Regions from separate parts of the Streptomyces sp. NPDC025273 genome, predicted to be linked through region 2. Evidence: riboswitches for the same ligand, from Rfam matches in the RefSeq annotation. Region 2 holds a riboswitch; the other holds the start of a gene.
The links. Region 2 has a riboswitch for glycine ahead of gcvP (aminomethyl-transferring glycine dehydrogenase). Riboswitches for the same ligand answer to the same signal wherever they lie in the genome.
Positions count from the first base shown of each region.

Region 1: it holds a riboswitch for glycine, as region 2 does, so the genes downstream of both, gcvT (glycine cleavage system aminomethyltransferase GcvT) here and gcvP (aminomethyl-transferring glycine dehydrogenase) in region 2, are expected to answer to the same signal.

Region 1 is NZ_JBEZYP010000002.1:395,783-404,106, forward strand. Features, by position in the region: gene glyA (serine hydroxymethyltransferase) at 1-382, opposite strand, end outside; gene gcvH (glycine cleavage system protein GcvH) at 401-778, opposite strand; gene gcvT (glycine cleavage system aminomethyltransferase GcvT) at 869-1,990, opposite strand; glycine riboswitch at 2,167-2,264, opposite strand; gene AB0F38_RS06780 (AAA family ATPase) at 2,475-3,149, shown strand; gene AB0F38_RS06785 (enhanced serine sensitivity protein SseB) at 3,291-4,058, shown strand; gene AB0F38_RS06790 (enhanced serine sensitivity protein SseB C-terminal domain-containing protein) at 4,202-4,993, shown strand; gene AB0F38_RS06795 (ABC transporter substrate-binding protein) at 5,179-6,846, shown strand; gene AB0F38_RS06800 (ABC transporter permease) at 6,932-7,936, shown strand; gene AB0F38_RS06805 (ABC transporter permease) at 7,938-8,324, shown strand, end outside.
Region 2 is NZ_JBEZYP010000014.1:187,993-196,316, reverse strand. Features, by position in the region: gene AB0F38_RS23125 (DUF881 domain-containing protein) at 1-324, shown strand, start outside; gene AB0F38_RS23120 (FHA domain-containing protein) at 386-1,315, shown strand; gene AB0F38_RS23115 (MerR family transcriptional regulator) at 1,356-2,099, shown strand; gene AB0F38_RS23110 (bifunctional nuclease family protein) at 2,153-2,626, shown strand; gene AB0F38_RS23105 (MerR family transcriptional regulator) at 2,795-3,412, shown strand; gene AB0F38_RS23100 (DNA polymerase IV) at 3,487-4,965, shown strand; gene AB0F38_RS23095 (PRC-barrel domain-containing protein) at 4,887-5,258, opposite strand; glycine riboswitch at 5,385-5,480, shown strand; gene gcvP (aminomethyl-transferring glycine dehydrogenase) at 5,676-8,324, shown strand, end outside.

The sequences.
Region 1 (8,324 bases), on a different contig from region 2:
TCAGGTGACCGCCGTGGGCGAGGCTCAGGCCCATGATCGTGTCGCCCGGCTTCAGCAGCGCGAACATCGCGGCGGCGTTCGCCTGCGCACCGGAGTGCGGCTGGACGTTCGCGGCCTCGGCGCCGAAGAGCGCCTTGATGCGGTCGATGGCGATCTGCTCGACCACGTCGACGTGCTCACAGCCGCCGTAGTAGCGGCGGCCAGGGTAGCCCTCGGCGTACTTGTTGGTGAGGACGGAGCCCTGCGCCTCCATGACCGCGACCGGAGCGAAGTTCTCCGAGGCGATCATCTCGAGGGTGGACTGCTGACGGTGGAGCTCGGCGTCGACGGCGGCGGCGACGTCCGGGTCCAGCTCGTGGAGGGAGGAGTTGAGAAGCGACATCAGGTGGTCCCTTGGGTCTCAGTTACCGGAGAACTCGGTGTACTCGTCCGCGGAGAGAAGGTCCTTCGGCTCCTCCGCGACGCGCACCTTGAACAGCCAGCCGCCCTCGAAGGGAGCGGAGTTCACCAGCGACGGGTCGTCCACGACGTCCTGGTTCGCCGCGGTCACCTCGCCGGTCACCGGCGAGTACAGGTCGCTGACCGACTTGGTCGACTCCAGCTCGCCGCAGGTCTCGCCCGCGGTCACCGTGTCACCGGCCTCCGGGAGCTGTGCGTAGACGACGTCACCGAGCGCGTTGGCCGCGAACTCGGTGATACCGACCGTGGCCACGCCGTCCTCGAGGGCCGACAGCCACTCGTGCTCCTTGCTGTACCGCAGCTGCTGGGGGTTGCTCATGGTCTGAATTCTCCTGTACGCGGGGGAGTGCTGATGAACGGTGGTCTTGCGTGGTGAGACGGGACTACGTCACGTCCCGGGCGAGCGGGACTACTTCTCGCGCCTGTAGAAGGGCAGCGCGACGACCTCGTACGGCTCGTGCGCGCCCCGGATGTCGACGGCGACGCCTCCGGTGCCGGGCGCGGCGTACGCCGCGTCCACGTACGCCATGGCGATCGGCCTGCCCAGGGTGGGCGAGGGGGCGCCGGAGGTGACCTCGCCGACGACCCGCCCCCCGGCGACGACCGAGAACCCGGCGCGCGGGACCCTGCGGCCCTCGGCGACCAGACCGACCAGCTTGCGCGGGGGAGCGGTCTCGGCACGCGCGGCAGCCGCCGCCAGTGCCTCGCGGCCGACGAAGTCGCCCTCCTTCTCGAACTTCACGACCCGGCCGAGCCCGGCGTCGAACGGGGTCAGCGCCGTGGTCAGCTCGTGCCCGTACAGCGGCATGCCCGCCTCCAGGCGCAGCGTGTCGCGGCAGGAGAGGCCGCACGGGATCAGGCCGTGCGGGGCGCCCGCCTCGGTGAGCGCCTTCCACAGCCGCTCGGCGTGCTCGGGGGCGACGAAGAGCTCGAAGCCGTCCTCCCCGGTGTAGCCGGTACGGGCGATGAGCGCCGGGACGCCCGCGACCGTGCCCGGCAGGCCCGCGTAGTACTTCAGCCCGTCCAGGTCGGCGTCCGTGACGGACTTCAGGATGGCGGGGGACTCGGGGCCCTGGACGGCGAGCAGCGCGTAGGCGTCGCGGTCGTCGCGCACCTCGGCCTCGAAGGCGCCGGCGCGCTCGGTCAGTGTGTCCAGGACGAGCTGCGCGTTGCCCGCGTTGGCGACGACCATGTACTCGGCGTCACCCAGGCGGTAGACGATCAGGTCGTCCAGGATCCCGCCGTCCTCGGCGACGATCATCGTGTAGCGGGCCCGTCCCGGGCCGACGGTGGCGATGTTGCCGACCAGCGCGTGGTTCAGGAAGGCCGCGGCCTGCGGTCCGGTCACGGTGATCTCGCCCATGTGCGACAGGTCGAAGAGACCGGCCCGGGTGCGGACGGCGTTGTGCTCGTCGCGCTCGCTGGCGTAGCGCAGGGGCATGTCCCAGCCGGCGAAATCGGTCATGGTCGCGCCCAGCGAGCGATGCAGCGCGTCGAGGGCGGTGAGACGGGAGGCGGGGGCAGTGCTCATGGATACGGCTCCAGGGCATGACGACAGGGGACGATCCCTCCCCATCTGTCATCGGAACCTGAGAGGTTCGCCGGGACCCCCCGAAAGGGTCCTGGAGGGGGTCTGAACGGGTCAGCCCCTCCGGGTCGGCTTGCACCTTGGGTGGAGCCGCAGAGCGGCCCGCTTTTCAGATCTGCCTCATCCGCGCGGTACGGGGCCTGAGAGATTCAAGGGAGGAACTTGCTCCTTCGGCGCCCGGCGCACACAGTGACCGGGACTCTCCCGCGCGGATTCAAACGGCCGGTATGGAGTTGGCGGGGTCATCATCGCACGCATTGCGGGAGAGTGGGGTGTCCGGATCCGTACGGCCGTCCCGCGGCCGGAAGGCACCGGCACGGCGGCACGCCCGGCGCGACCCGTACGTCAGGAACGGGTTGTGCCGTATTACCTTTTCTTTACACTTCGTGGACAGGTCAGGTGTGGGTCACTCGGCAGGGGGAGGGCGATGACGTTGCAGCGCTACGCGACGACCACGGGAGCAGCGCGCGGTGCGATGCCCGCACAGCAGGGGGCACCCGCCGGGGAGCTTCCGGGCGCGCACGCGCCGGTGGTGCGTGATCTACGGGGCCGGGGCGGGCGCGGCCCGCGCAGCCTGGACTTCGGGGCGGGCGATGTGGTGGTGGTTTCCGGACTGCCCGGCAGCGGGAAGTCGACGCTGATCCGGCGTGCGGTCCGGGAGCACGCGATCGACTCCCAGGACACCAGGGACCGCTGGGCGGGCTCGCTGCCCGGCTTACTCCCGTACGCCCTGTACCGGCCGCTGGTGCGCGCCGCGCACTACATCGGGCTGTGGCGGGCGCTGCGCTCGGGCGGATCCGTCGTCGTGCACGACTGCGGTACGCAGGCCTGGGTGCGGCGGTGGCTGGCGCGGGAGGCGCTGCGCCGTGCCGCCACCCTGCACCTCGTCCTGCTCGACGTCACCCCGCAGGTGGCCAGGGCGGGCCAGCGGGAGCGCGGCCGCGGGGTGTCGGGCTACGCGTTCGCCCGGCACAGGCGCGCGGTCGGGCGCCTGCTGCGCGACACCGAGAACGGTCTGCTGCCGCCCGGCTGCGCCTCCGCGGTGCTCCTCGACCGTGAAGCCGCCTCGGCGATCACCCGCATCTCGTTTGCGGACGCATAGGCCGGGAATCGCCGTCCGGCTGTCCGGAATCTGGACGGTACGGCGGCGCCGGCCCGCGCCGTCGTCCGTGCCGCCGCCGTCCGCGCGCGGCTCGTCTATGGTTTCTGCCGCACAGCATGGCGAGAAGGGGACACAGACACCGTGGACATTCCGGCCCAGGCCCACGTCCATCCGCAGCACGGATGGCCGGCCAACGAGCTCGAAGAAGTGCTCAGCGCCTCGCTCGGCGTGCCAGGGGCCGGCAGCAGGCTGGTCGAGGTGCTCGGCCGCAGTCAGGTCTGGGTTCCCCTTCCGAACGGCGGCGGACCCGACAGCCCCGACCTGGACCTGCCGACGGTCGACATCGACGGCGGCGCGTACGTCCCCGTGTTCAGCTCCGAGGCGCAGTTCCTGCACTGCGTCGGATCCCATATGTCCTTCGCCGTCGCGCCCGCCCGGGAGTTCGCCCGCGGACTCCCGCCCCAACTGGGCATCGCGGTCAACCCGGGCGGGGCGGTCGGCGTGCCCGTCCCGCCGCCGGCGGTGGCCGAGCTCTGCAGGGCCGGACGCACCCCGCTGGACGGGCCCGGCGGCGGCCGGGTGCGGCTGTACGAGCCGGACTGGAAGCAGGACCCCGTCGACTTCCTTTCCGCGGTGGCCGCCGAATTCCAGGACGCCGGCGTGGTGAGCACCGCCCGCCGGGCGCTGGCCAGCATCGAGGGCGGCGACCCGGTCCTCTTCGTCGGCGTCGAATGCACCGCCTGGGACGGCGCCGGACAGGGTGCCCCGATGGACGCGCTGGGCCGTGCCCTGGGCCGGGTCCAGGCGCCCTGGCCGGTCAGTCTCGTCCTGCTCGACGTGACGCAGGACCCCGTGGGCGACTGGATGCTGGACAAGGTGAGGCCGTTCTACCGGCGCGAGGGGTACTGAGCACAGGCCGCCCCTGGCGTCGAGCCGGTGTCAGGGGCGGCACATAAGCTGGTTTGATGGCGGGGCCGCCCCGTTGTGCCCGGGAGCGGCGGAACGGCACCGCGAGGCAGCGGACAGCGGATCGATGAGGGGCGGGACCCAGGGTGAGTGCGTCAGGCACCGCGGCGGCCGGGCAGGTCGAGCACATGCTGCGGCAGGTGGCCCCCGGGCGTCTCGACACGTACGAGGCGCTGTTGCAGGCACTGTCCGACGGTCGGATCTGGATGCTGCTCTGGCACGGCACGGCGGGCTCACCCGATGCCCAGTACGGCAACATGGAGGTGGGCGGCCTCGGCTACGCCCCGTGTGTGACCTCCGCCCAGGAGCTCTCGGCCAGCGGCTGGAACAGGGCCCACGAGCTGATCACCGGCCGCGACGTCGCCCGCGCCCTCTTCCCCGACCGCTGGGGCATCTGGCTCAACCCGCACGCCCCCGGCGGCGGCGTCGGCATCCCCTGGCTGGACCTGCGCCGCATCGCGACGGGCCTCGACCGGATGCCGGCCGGCCCGCTGCGCCTGACCGAACCCGCCATCGAGCTCCCGCAGTTCTACGCCCTGCTGTCGCACAACGCCCACCGCACCCCCGCCGTCCGCGCGCTGCGCCGCGCCTGGGTGCAGCCCGCGCTCGGCGCCCCGTACCTCGCGATCGGACTGGACCTCTACGACACGGGCCGGCCGTCCGTCGACTCGGTCCGCGCGATGATGCGGCAGTCGATCGGCGTGGTCCCCGACGGGCTGCCGGTCTCCACCGTCTCGATGTCCGACGAGTACGACCCGGTCGCGATGTGGCTGCGCGTCAACTCCCGTCCGTTCTACGACCGGGAGGCGCACGCCCAGGCGGGCCCGCCGCCCGCCGCCGCTCCCGGGTACGGCTACCCGCCGTCACCGCTCCTCTGAACCGCCTGATGTCGAACCGGTTAACACCTGCGGGCAGGATGTCCCGTATCTGTCCGGTTTGTTGAGTGTCCGGGTCTCAGGTAGGTATCACCGCTATGCGGACTGTTCTCCGTACTGCTTCGCGAATGTAGTGTTCGGGCGAATCAATACCTCTCCACACACTGCTGACCTGGGGTGGACCCACCATGCGAATAAACAAGTCCCGAACCGTTCGGGCGATCACGGCGGCTGTGGCTGTCGGTCTGATCGCCACGGGCTGCTCCAGTGAGCGGGACAACGATGCCAAGGACGGGGCGAAGGACACCTTCGTCTTCGCCGGTGCGGGCGACCCCGGGTCCCTCGACCCGGCGCTCGCCAGCGACGGTGAGACCTTCCGGGTCACGCGTCAGGCGTTCGAAGCCCTCCTCGAGCACGAGTCCGGCGGCAGCAAGCTCGTCGGCGGACTGGCCGAGACCTGGGAGAGCAACGACGCCGGCACGGTGTGGACGTTCAACCTCCGCAAGAACGTGAAGTTCCACGACGGTGAGGCGTTCAACGCCGAAGCGGTCTGCGCGAACTACGACCACTGGTTCAACTGGGCGGGCACGTACCAGTCCAGCGCGGTCTCGTACTACTGGCAGTCCATCATGGGCGGCTTCGCGAAGAACGAGGACGCCGAGGCGCCCAAGGCGAACTACAAGTCCTGCACCGCGAAGGACGCCGAGACGGCGGTCATCGAGGTCAAGGAGCCCTCGGCGAACCTGCCCGGCGGCTTCTCCCTGCAGGCCCTGGCGATCCACTCGCCGAAGGCCCTCAAGGAGTACGAGAAGCAGGACGCGACCGCCAAGGGCGACGCGATCACGTACCCCAAGTACAGCCAGGAAGCCGGCACGGTCGCCGGTACCGGCCCGTACAAGATCACCAAGTGGAACAAGAGCAACAAGGAAGTCAGCCTCGAGCGCTTCGACGACTACTGGGGCGCCAAGGCCAAGGTGAAGAACCTGGTCTTCCGCACGATCGACACCGAAGAGGGCCGCCGTCAGGCGCTGCAGGCCGGTGACATCGACGGATACGACCTGGTCGCACCCGCCGACATCAAGACGCTCGAGGGCGAGGGCTACGAGGTCCCGACCCGTGACGTCTTCAACCTGTTCTACGTGGGCATGACCCAGTCGAAGAACAAGGCGCTGAAGAAGCCCGAGGTCCGCCAGGCCATCGCGCACGCCATCGACCGCGAGAACATCGTCAAGACCCAGCTGCCCGAGGGCGGCAAGGTCGCCACGCAGTTCATGCCCGACACGGTCGCCGGTTACTCGGACCAGGTGAAGCAGTACGCCTTCGACACCGCCAAGGCGAAGCAGCTCCTCAAGGACGCCGGCGAGAGCAAGCTCTCGGTCGAGTTCTGCTACCCGACCGAGGTCACCCGCCCCTACATGCCTGCCCCGCAGGACATGTTCGAGCTGATGAAGGCCGACCTCGAGAAGGCCGGCATCACGGTCGTCCCGAAGGCCATGAAGTGGGCCCCGGACTACCTGGACGCCACCGAGGCCGGCTCCTGCGCCCTGCACATGCTGGGCTGGACCGGTGACTTCAACGACGGCTACAACTTCATCGGCACCTGGTTCGCCGGCGCCGACAAGCAGTGGGGCTTCAAGGACGCCAAGGTCTTCGACTCGGTGAACGCCGCGTCGAAGGAGACCGACCCGGCCGCCCGCGTCGAGGCCTACAAGAAGGCCAACGAGACCATCATGGAGTACCTGCCGGGTCTCCCGATCTCGTCGTCGCCGCCCGCCATCGCGTTCGCCAAGAACGTCAACCCGCCGAAGGTCTCCCCGCTGACGCAGGAGAACTTCGCCGAGGTCTCCTTCAAGTAACCGCACATCAGTGGGTTCGCCCGGCCACAGCTTCCCGGTGGCCGGGCGGGCCCACTTTTCGACACGTAAGAAAGGGGCACGCGGGGTGCTGCGACTCGTCGTACGAAGACTGCTACAGCTCATACCCACCCTGCTCGGCCTGTCGGTTCTGCTCTTCCTGTGGCTGAACCGACTGCCCGGCGGACCCGCCTCAGCGATCCTGGGCGAGCGGGCGACCGAAGCCGAAGTGGCGCGCATCAACCGGGCGCTGGGACTCGACGAGCCCGTCTACGTCCAGTACTGGCGCTTCCTCAAGCGCATCTTCGAACTGGACCTCGGCACCTCCACCCAGACCGGTCAGCCGGTGTGGGACGAATTCGTCCTGCGCTTCCCGGCCACCGTGGAACTCAGCGTCGCCGCGATCATCATCGCGATCCTGGTCGGTATCCCGCTCGGCTACCTCGCCGCCCGCCACCGCGGCGGCTGGCTCGACGTGGCCTCGGTGTCGGGATCGCTGATCGGCATCTGTATCCCCGTGTTCTTCCTCGCGCTGATGCTCAAGGGCATCTTCGCGGTCGAACTGGGCATCTTCCCGAGCTACGGCAGGCTCTCCACCGGTCTCGACGCGACCGACGTCACCGGATTCGCCACCCTGGACGGCCTGTTGACCGGCGAGCTCGACGCGACGTGGGACGCGATCATGCACCTGGTGCTGCCCGCGATCGCCCTCGCGTCCATCCCGCTCGCCGTGATCGTGCGGATGACCAGGGCCAGCGTCCTGGAGGTCCTCGGCGAGGACTACATCCGCACCGCCGAGTCCAAGGGCCTGGAGAAGCGGGTCGTACGCGGCCGTCACGTGCTGCGCAACGCGCTGCTTCCCGTGGTCACCGCGGTCGGTCTGCTGACCGGCAGCCTGCTCTCGGGCGCGGTGCTCACCGAGTCGGTCTTCTCGTTCGGCGGCATCGGCTCCTTCATCCGTACCTCGATCGATGCCCGCGACTACCCGGTGCTGGTCGGGTTCATCCTCTTCATCGCGATGGTGTACGTCCTCATCAACCTGCTGGTCGACCTCGCATACAGCATCATCGACCCGAGAGTGCGGGTGCACTGACGTGACGACATTGACCAAGAGGGCCGACAAGATCGACCGGCTCGCCGAGCTGACCCAGCAGACCGAGTCGACCTCCGGTGCGAGCCTGTGGCGCGAGGCACTGCGGCGGCTCCGCAGCAGCAAGATGGCCATCATCGGCGCCGTCGTCATCGGCGCGTTCGTGGTGATGGCGATCGTAGGGCCGTGGGTCGCCCCGTACAGCCCCACCGCCCAGACCTGGCGCGGCGAAGTCTTCACCAACCAGGGCAAGTTCGTCGGCATGCGCGGCGAGAACTGGTTCGGCCTCGACCACCTGGGCCGCGACCTCTTCTCCCGCATGCTCGTCGGGGCACGCCAGACCCTGCTCGTGGGTGTGGTCTCGATGCTCATCGGCCTGGTCGTCGGCGCC
Region 2 (8,324 bases):
ATGCTCCTGGACGCCATCCAGGAACTGCGTGCGGCCGGTGCCGAGGCCATCGAGGTCAACGGGGTGCGCGTGGTGGCCAACACCTACTTCTCCGGCGACGGGGGAGACCTCAGGGTCGACGGGCGCAGGATCCGGACCCCGTACGAGTTCAAGGTCATCGGTAAGCCGCAGGACCTCGAACCGGCTCTGAACATCCCCGGCGGAGTGGTGCAGACCCTGGAGAAGGAGCAGGCCACGGCGGAAGTGGCGCGGGCCGAGGACATCGTCGTGGATGCCTTGCGACCGGCTGAGCAGCCTGACTACGCTCGGTCGTCACCGCAGTGAAGGCACGGTGGACAGGGCCGGAAGGACACGGGGACGAGGTTGCGGGGGGTCGGCGCATCAGATCGGTGGCGCGTGGTGGAAACTGTCGAGTGGATACGGACGTTGTGAGGATGTCCGGGTCGGCAGGTGTGTTCATTCAGGGTTCGTCCTGCCCCACGGGCGGGTCTATTTCGGTCAAGGGGAAACGCCCGTGAAGTTGTTTGCGAAGTTGTTCGGAAAGAGTGCCCGCGAGGACAGCAACAGTGCTGCCCGTCATCGTGCTCCGCGTCAGGGGCAGGGCGCCGAGGAGCGGGGATCGGATCGCCCGCTCTTCCGCGATGAAGTGCCGGGTCCGGCGGGTGACGGTGCCGGTGTGTCCGGCGCGTCGTCTGTTGACCCTGGTGGTGCCGGACGCATAGGTTTCGGGGAATCATCGACCTCAAGTACGGGTGGAGGGTTTCCCCCCGCCCCGGAGGGCTCGTCCATGCCGGTTTGTACGAGGTGCGGGCATCGCAATGCCGAGGCCAGCCGTTTCTGCTCCAACTGCGGCGCGCCGCTGCGGGGCGCAGTGCCCGAGCGTGCCTCGGAGACGACCTCGACCATCTCGATCTCCGGCATCGAGGCGTACGAGGCCGAGGTGACCGGCCAGACGGCCGCCCCCTCGCTCTCCCCGGAGGCCCAGGCCGCCGTGGACGCCCTGCCTGCGGGTTCCGCGCTCCTGGTGGTGCGCCGCGGCCCGAACTCGGGCAGCCGCTTCCTGCTGGACGGCGACCTGACCACGGCCGGCCGTCACCCGCAGAGCGACATCTTCCTCGACGACGTGACCGTGTCGCGGCGTCATGTGGAGTTCCACAGGAACGCGGACGGTAGTTTCACCGTGGGGGACGTCGGCAGCCTCAACGGCACCTACGTCAACCGTGAGCGCATCGATTCCGTCGCGCTGTCCAACGGCGACGAAGTCCAGATCGGGAAGTACCGGCTGGTCTTCTACGCGAGCCAGCGGGGCGTGTGACCCTCCCCGGGCTCCGTCCGGGGGGACCCTAGGAAGGTCCATGCTGCGAACACCGACAGGCGGTGCCGGCCACGGCACCGCCGCCGCGGACGGGCGAGGCATGAGCATCGGCACGGTGCTTCTGCAGCTGCGCGACGAGTTCCCCGAAGTCACCATCTCCAAGATCCGCTTCCTGGAGGCCGAGGGGCTCATCGAGCCGCAGCGGACCCCTTCCGGATACCGGAAGTTCCGCTCCGCCGATGTCGAGCGACTGGCTCAGGTCCTGCGCATGCAGCGGGACCACTACCTGCCGCTCAAGGTCATTCGTGAGCACCTCGACGCCCTGGCCCGCGGCGAGCAGGCCGCGCTGCCTCCCGGGAGCGGCCAGGGCGAGCTCGGGGACGGCCGCTGGGACCAGAACCCGGGCCGGGCCAACGCCGCCCGTATCGGGCGCTCCGAGCTCCTTGCCGCGGCGGAGGTCACCGAGGACCAGCTCGGTGAGTGGGAGTCGTACGGGCTGATCGTGCCCACGCCCGAGGGCAGCTACGAGGCCGAGACGGTCACCGTGGCGCGGCTTGTGGCGGATCTGGGGCGATTCGGTCTGGAACCTCGGCACCTGCGGGCGGTGAAAGCGGCCGCCGAGCGTGAGGCGGGGCTGGTCGAGCAAGTGGTCGCACCCTTGCGCCTGCACCGGAATCCGCAGACCAGGGCCCATGCGGAGGCCACCGCGAGGGAGCTCGCGGAGCTGTCCGTCCGGCTCCATGCCGCGCTCGTGCAGACCGCTCTGAAGGTTCGCTTCCGCTGACCGCGGAGGAGCCCGACTATCCAAACATGGCGGGCACGTCCTAGGGTTGCTGTGTGAACGAGCTCGACGTTGTGGGTGTCCGGGTGGAAATGCCCTCCAACCAACCGATCGTGCTCCTGCGTGAAGTGGGAGGCGACCGGTACCTCCCTATCTGGATCGGCCCTGGGGAAGCGACAGCGATCGCCTTCGCCCAGCAGGGCATGGCTCCGGCCAGGCCGCTGACCCATGATCTCTTCAAGGACGTGCTCGAGGCCGTCGGCCAGGAGCTCACCGAGGTCCGTATCACGGACCTCCGGGAAGGGGTCTTCTACGCGGAGCTGGTCTTCGCCAGTGGGGTCGAGGTGAGCGCGCGGCCGTCCGACGCCATAGCGCTCGCCCTGCGCACCGGTACGCCGATCTACGGCAGTGACGGGGTGCTGGACGACGCCGGAATCGCCATTCCGGACGAGCAGGAGGACGAGGTGGAGAAGTTCCGCGAGTTCCTCGACCAGATCTCGCCGGAGGACTTCGGTACCAACAGTCAGTGACCGTCCGGCAGGGCCTCTGTCAGCGCATCCGAGAAGCCGTTCCCCGAATTCGGTCACGGGAAACCACCCTCAGGGTGATTATCACTCGGCGTGCCGAGTGTGGCGATCGTTGACGCACCCCTGGTGACTGCCTACCTTCGAGTGGGCAGGTCAAGGACGGAGGTCGGCGTGAGAAGCAGCGGCGACGGTACGGCTGTGGGTGGGCCGTACCAGCAGCACGGCAGTGCGGCCGACCACACCATCAGGCAACCGGCCCAGCCGGTGATGATGGCAACGGACGGTGTGGCAGTGGCAGGTGAGATCGGCTATCGGGGGCCGACAGCATGCGCAGCGGCCGGGATCACTTACCGGCAGCTCGACTACTGGGCGCGTACGGGCCTGGTGGAGCCGAGTGTGCGTCCGGCCCACGGGTCCGGGACGCAGCGTCTCTACAGTTTCCGGGACGTGGTTCTCCTCAAGATCGTCAAGCGTTTCCTGGACACGGGCGTCGCTCTGCAGAACATCCGCACCACGGTCCAGCACCTGAGGGCCCGGGGGTTCACGGATCTCGAGCGGATGACCCTCATGAGCGACGGGGCGACGGTCTACGAGTGCTCCTCGCCCGACGAGGTCGTGAAGCTGCTCCAGGGGGGCCAGGGAGTCTTCGGGATCGCGGTGGGCGTCGTCTGGCGGGACGTGGACGCCGCGCTGTCCCAGCTGCACGGCGAGAGGGTCGACACCGGCGAGACGCTGATCGGCAACAACCCCGCCGACGAGCTGGCCCGGCGGCGCAACCGCGCGGGCTGAGAGCACCGGGGCCGCCCGCGCCGCGCGGGTGCCGGGCAGTCCCGTTGTCAGTGGCGTAGGGCAGCATCGGTGAGGTGAGAGCCGCACCGACCATCCTGCATCTGGACATGGATGCCTTCTACGCGTCCGCTGAGCAGGCGTCGAAGCCCAGCCTGCGCGGCAAACCGGTCGTCGTGGGCGGACTGGGGATGCGCGGGGTGGTCGCCACGGCCTCGTACGAGGCCCGGCGGCTCGGTGTCCACTCGGCGATGCCTATGGCACAGGCCAGACGGCTGGCACCCAACGCGGCCTATCTGGTGCCCCGCTTCTCGCTCTACCGCGCGGTGAGCGACCAAGTGATGGAGCTGCTCGGGCGCCTGTCCCCGCTCGTGGAGCCGCTCAGCCTGGACGAGGCCTTCGTCGACCTGGAGGCGGGTGGGGTCGCCGACGACTCCATGTCCGCCCGCATGGTCGGTGAGCAGCTGCGCACGGTCATCAGGGGTGTCACCGGCCTCAGCGGTTCCGTCGGTCTGGCGGGCTCCAAGATGCTCGCCAAGATCGCCTCCGAGGAGGCGAAGCCGAACGGGCTGCTGCTGATCGAGCCGGGCACCGAGCGTGAGCTCCTGGCCCCCATGCCCGTACGGACCCTCCCGGGTGTGGGACCCGCCACCGGTGACCACCTCCGGCGGGCGGGCATGACCGTGGTCCAGGACCTCGCGGAGGCGGGCGAGGCGGAGCTCGTACGGCTCCTGGGCAAGGCGCACGGCGTCGGGCTGTACCGCATGGCGCTCGGGTACGACGACCGGCCCGTCGTCGCGGAGCGGGACGCGAAGTCCGTGTCGGTCGAGGACACCTTCGATGTGGACCTGCACGACCGGGTGCGCGTCAGGACGGAGGTGGAGCGTCTGGCGGACCGGTGCGTCCACCGGCTCCGGGGCGCGGGACGGTCCGGCCGGACCGTCGTCCTCAAGGTGCGCCGCTACGACTTCTCGACGCTGACCAGGTCCGAGACCCTGCGCGGCCCCACGGACGACCCCACCGTCGTCAGGGAGGCCGCGGCCCGGCTCCTGGAGGCCGTCGACACCACCGGTGGCGTGCGGCTGCTGGGGGTGGGGGTCACCGGGCTCGCGGACTTCACACAGGAGGATCTCTTCGCGCAGGCAGCCGACGCACGGCAGTCAGCCGACGCGCAGCGGGCGACGGCGGACGAGCCGGGGTCCGGGGCCGCCGCGGTGCCGGACGAGCCGGACGCCGCGGCGGGGGAGGACGCCTCGCACGAGAGCGCCGCACAGCTGTCCGCCCGGCGCTGGCAGGCCGGGCACGACGTACGCCACGACGTCCACGGCCATGGGTGGGTGCAGGGCAGTGGGGTCGGCCGTGTCACCGTGCGGTTCGAGGAGCCCGGGATGCCGCCCGGCCGGGTGCGCACCTTCCGCATCGAAGATCCGGAACTCCACCCGGCCGACCCGCTGCCGCTGGTGCGGGACCCGGTGGACTACTCCTCGTGGCCGGCCAGCCTGCCGAAGTCCCTGTCCGGCCCGGTCCCGCCCGGGGGGGCGGAGTCCAGCCCGTAGTGGCGGTAGAGCTGCAGCTCCTGCTCCGGGGAGAGGTGACGGCCGACACCGAAGTCGGGTGCGTCCTTGATCAGGGCGCGGTCGAAGGGGATCACCAGAGTGCCGTCGACGAATTCGCTGGGCTCCAGCGGGACGAACGCGTCCCGGGTGAAGAGCCCGGTGCGGACGGCTGCCCACTCGGGTACGCCGGTGGCGTCGTCGAGATAGACCTCGTCCACCGTTCCGATCTTGGCCCCCTTGCGGTCGAAGGCCTTGCGGCCGATCAGGCTGCGCGGATCGATGTCGGTCTGCACGGTGCCTCCCACTGGTCGCAACAGGGTGGTCGCAACTGCTCCACAGGCACAACGAAAGGCCAGATCCGGGGCTTCGGCCACTCGAGACGCCGGCTCCGGCCCGCTGGTAGTCTGGAACACGGCTGCCGACCCCGCGCGGGAGAGCCCTCCGGAGAAATCCGGAGGCGCCGAAGGAGCAACTCCTCCCCGGAATCTCTCAGGCCCCCGTACCGCGCGGACGAGGTCACTCTGGAAAGCAGGGCGGGACCCGTACGGCACGTGCCGTCGAGGGCCCCCGTCCTCACCGACGGTGAAAGCCGGTACGCCTCCGGGCCGTGCCGGTGAAGCTCTCAGGTCGAGATGACAGATGGGGAGGCCGTCCGGGCAGCCACGCCGTGGTGCCCCTCGCAGGTCGTGACAGACCAGGAGGCCTCCATCATGACCCCCCGTCGCACTCCGCTCTCCCAGCTGGAGCAGGGCATTCCGTTCGAGCAGCGCCACATCGGGCCCGACGCCGAGGCCCAGGCGAAGATGCTCGCCCAGGTCGGATACGGCTCCCTCGACGAGCTCACCGCCGCAGCGGTGCCCGACGTGATCAAGAGCGCCGAGGCGCTGAACCTTCCTGCGGCCCGTACCGAGGCCGAGGTCCTGGCCGAGCTGCGACGTCTCGCCGACCGCAACCAAGTGCTCGCCCCGATGATCGGGCTCGGCTACTACGGCACCTTCACCCCGCCGGTGATCCTGCGCAACGTCATGGAGAACCCGGCCTGGTACACCGCGTACACGCCGTACCAGCCGGAGATCTCCCAGGGGCGGCTCGAAGCCCTGCTGAACTTCCAGACGATGGTGGCCGACCTCACCGGCCTGCCGACCTCCGGGGCCTCGCTCCTCGACGAGGGCACGGCGGCCGCCGAGGCCATGGCCCTGGCCCGACGTGTCGGCAAGGTCAAGGACGGCGTCTTCCTGGTCGACGCCGACACCCTCCCGCAGACCGTCGCGGTGATCGAGACCCGCGCCGAGCCGACCGGCGTCGAGGTGGTCGTCACGGACCTCTCCGACGGAATCCCGGCGGACGTCGCCGAGCGGGGCGTCTTCGGCGTGCTGCTGCAGTACCCGGGCGCCTCCGGAGCCGTGCGCGACATCAAGCCCGTCATCGAGCAGGCCCACGAGCTCGGGGCGATCGTCACCGTCGCCGCCGACCTGCTGGCCCTGACCCTGCTGACCTCGCCCGGCGAGCTGGGCGCGGACATCGCCGTCGGCACCACGCAGCGCTTCGGCGTCCCGATGGGCTTCGGCGGACCGCACGCGGGGTTCATGGCCGTGCGCGAGAAGTTCGCCCGCAGCCTGCCCGGCCGCCTCGTCGGCGTCTCCGTCGACGTGGACGGCAACAAGGCCTACCGCCTGGCCCTGCAGACCCGCGAGCAGCACATCCGTCGCGAGAAGGCCACCAGCAACATCTGCACCGCGCAGGTGCTGCTCGCCGTCATGGCCGGGATGTACGCGGTCTACCACGGCCCCGAGGGCCTGCGGACGATCGCGCGGCGTACGCACCGGTTCGCCACGATCCTCGCCGAGGGGCTGCGGGCCGCCGGTGCCGACGTCGTGCACGGCGCGTACTTCGACACGCTGACCGTCCGCGTCCCGGGCGCGGCGGCGGGCGTCGTCGCCGGGGCCCGTGAGCGCGGGGTCAATCTGCGGCTCGTCGACGCCGACCGGGTCTCCGTCGCCTGTGACGAGACCACCACCCGTGCGCAGATCGCCGCCGTCTGGGCGGCCTTCGGTGCCGCCGGCGACATCGAGGCCCTCGACGCCGAGGCAGCCGACGCGCTGCCCGGGAACCTGCTGCGCGCCGACTCCTTCCTCACCCACCCGGTCTTCCACCAGCACCGTTCCGAGACGGCGATGCTGCGCTACCTGCGCAAGCTCGCCGACCGGGACTACGCGCTGGACCGCGGCATGATCCCGCTCGGCTCGTGCACGATGAAGCTCAACGCGACCGCCGAGATGGAGTCGATCACCTGGCCCGAATTTGGTGCGCTGCACCCCTTCGCGCCGGCCGAGCAGGCCCAGGGCTTCCTCACCCTCATCCGTGAGCTGGAGGAGCGTCTCGCCGAGGTCACCGGCTACGACGCCGTCTCCCTCCAGCCCAACGCCGGCTCGCAGGGCGAATTCGCCGGTCTCCTGGCCGTGCGCGCCTACCACCGGGCCAACGGCGAGGAGCAGCGGACCGTCTGCCTCATCCCGTCCTCCGCGCACGGCACCAACGCCGCGAGCGCCGTGATGGCGGGCATGAAGGTCGTCGTGGTGAACACCGCCGACGACGGCGAGGTCGACATCGAGGACCTCCGCGCCAAGATCGAGAAGCACCGCGACGAGCTCGCCGTCCTGATGATCACCTACCCCTCCACGCACGGCGTCTTCGAGGAGCACGTCGCCGCCATCTGCGGTGAGGTGCACGACGCGGGCGGCCAGGTGTACGTGGACGGAGCCAACCTCAACGCGCTGGTCGGCCTGGCCAAGCCCGGCAAGTTCGGCGGGGACGTCTCCCACCTGAACCTGCACAAGACCTTCTGCATCCCGCACGGCGGCGGTGGTCCCGGTGTCGGTCCGGTCGGCGTGCGCGCGCACCTGGCGCCGTACCTCCCGAACCACCCGCTCCAGCCCGCGGCGGGCCCGGAGACCGGCGTCGGTCCGATCTCGGCCGCCCCCTGGGGTTCGGCCGGCATCCTGCCCATCTCCTGGGCGTACGTACGGCTGATGGGCGGCGAGGGCCTGAAGCGTGCGACGCAGGTCGCCGTGCTCGCGGCCAACTACATCGCCAAGCGTCTGGAGCCGCACTTCCCGATCCTGTACAACGGCCCGGCCGGTCTGGTGGCGCACGAGTGCATCGTGGATCTGCGCCCCATCTCGAAGGCGACCGGTGTCAGCATCGATGACATCGCCAAGCGGCTGATCGACTACGGCTTCCACTCGCCGACGATGTCGTTCCCGGTGGCCGGGACGCTGATGATCGAGCCGACCGAGAGCGAGGACCTCGCCGAGCTCGACCGGTTCTGCGACACGATGATCGCCATTCGCGGTGAGATC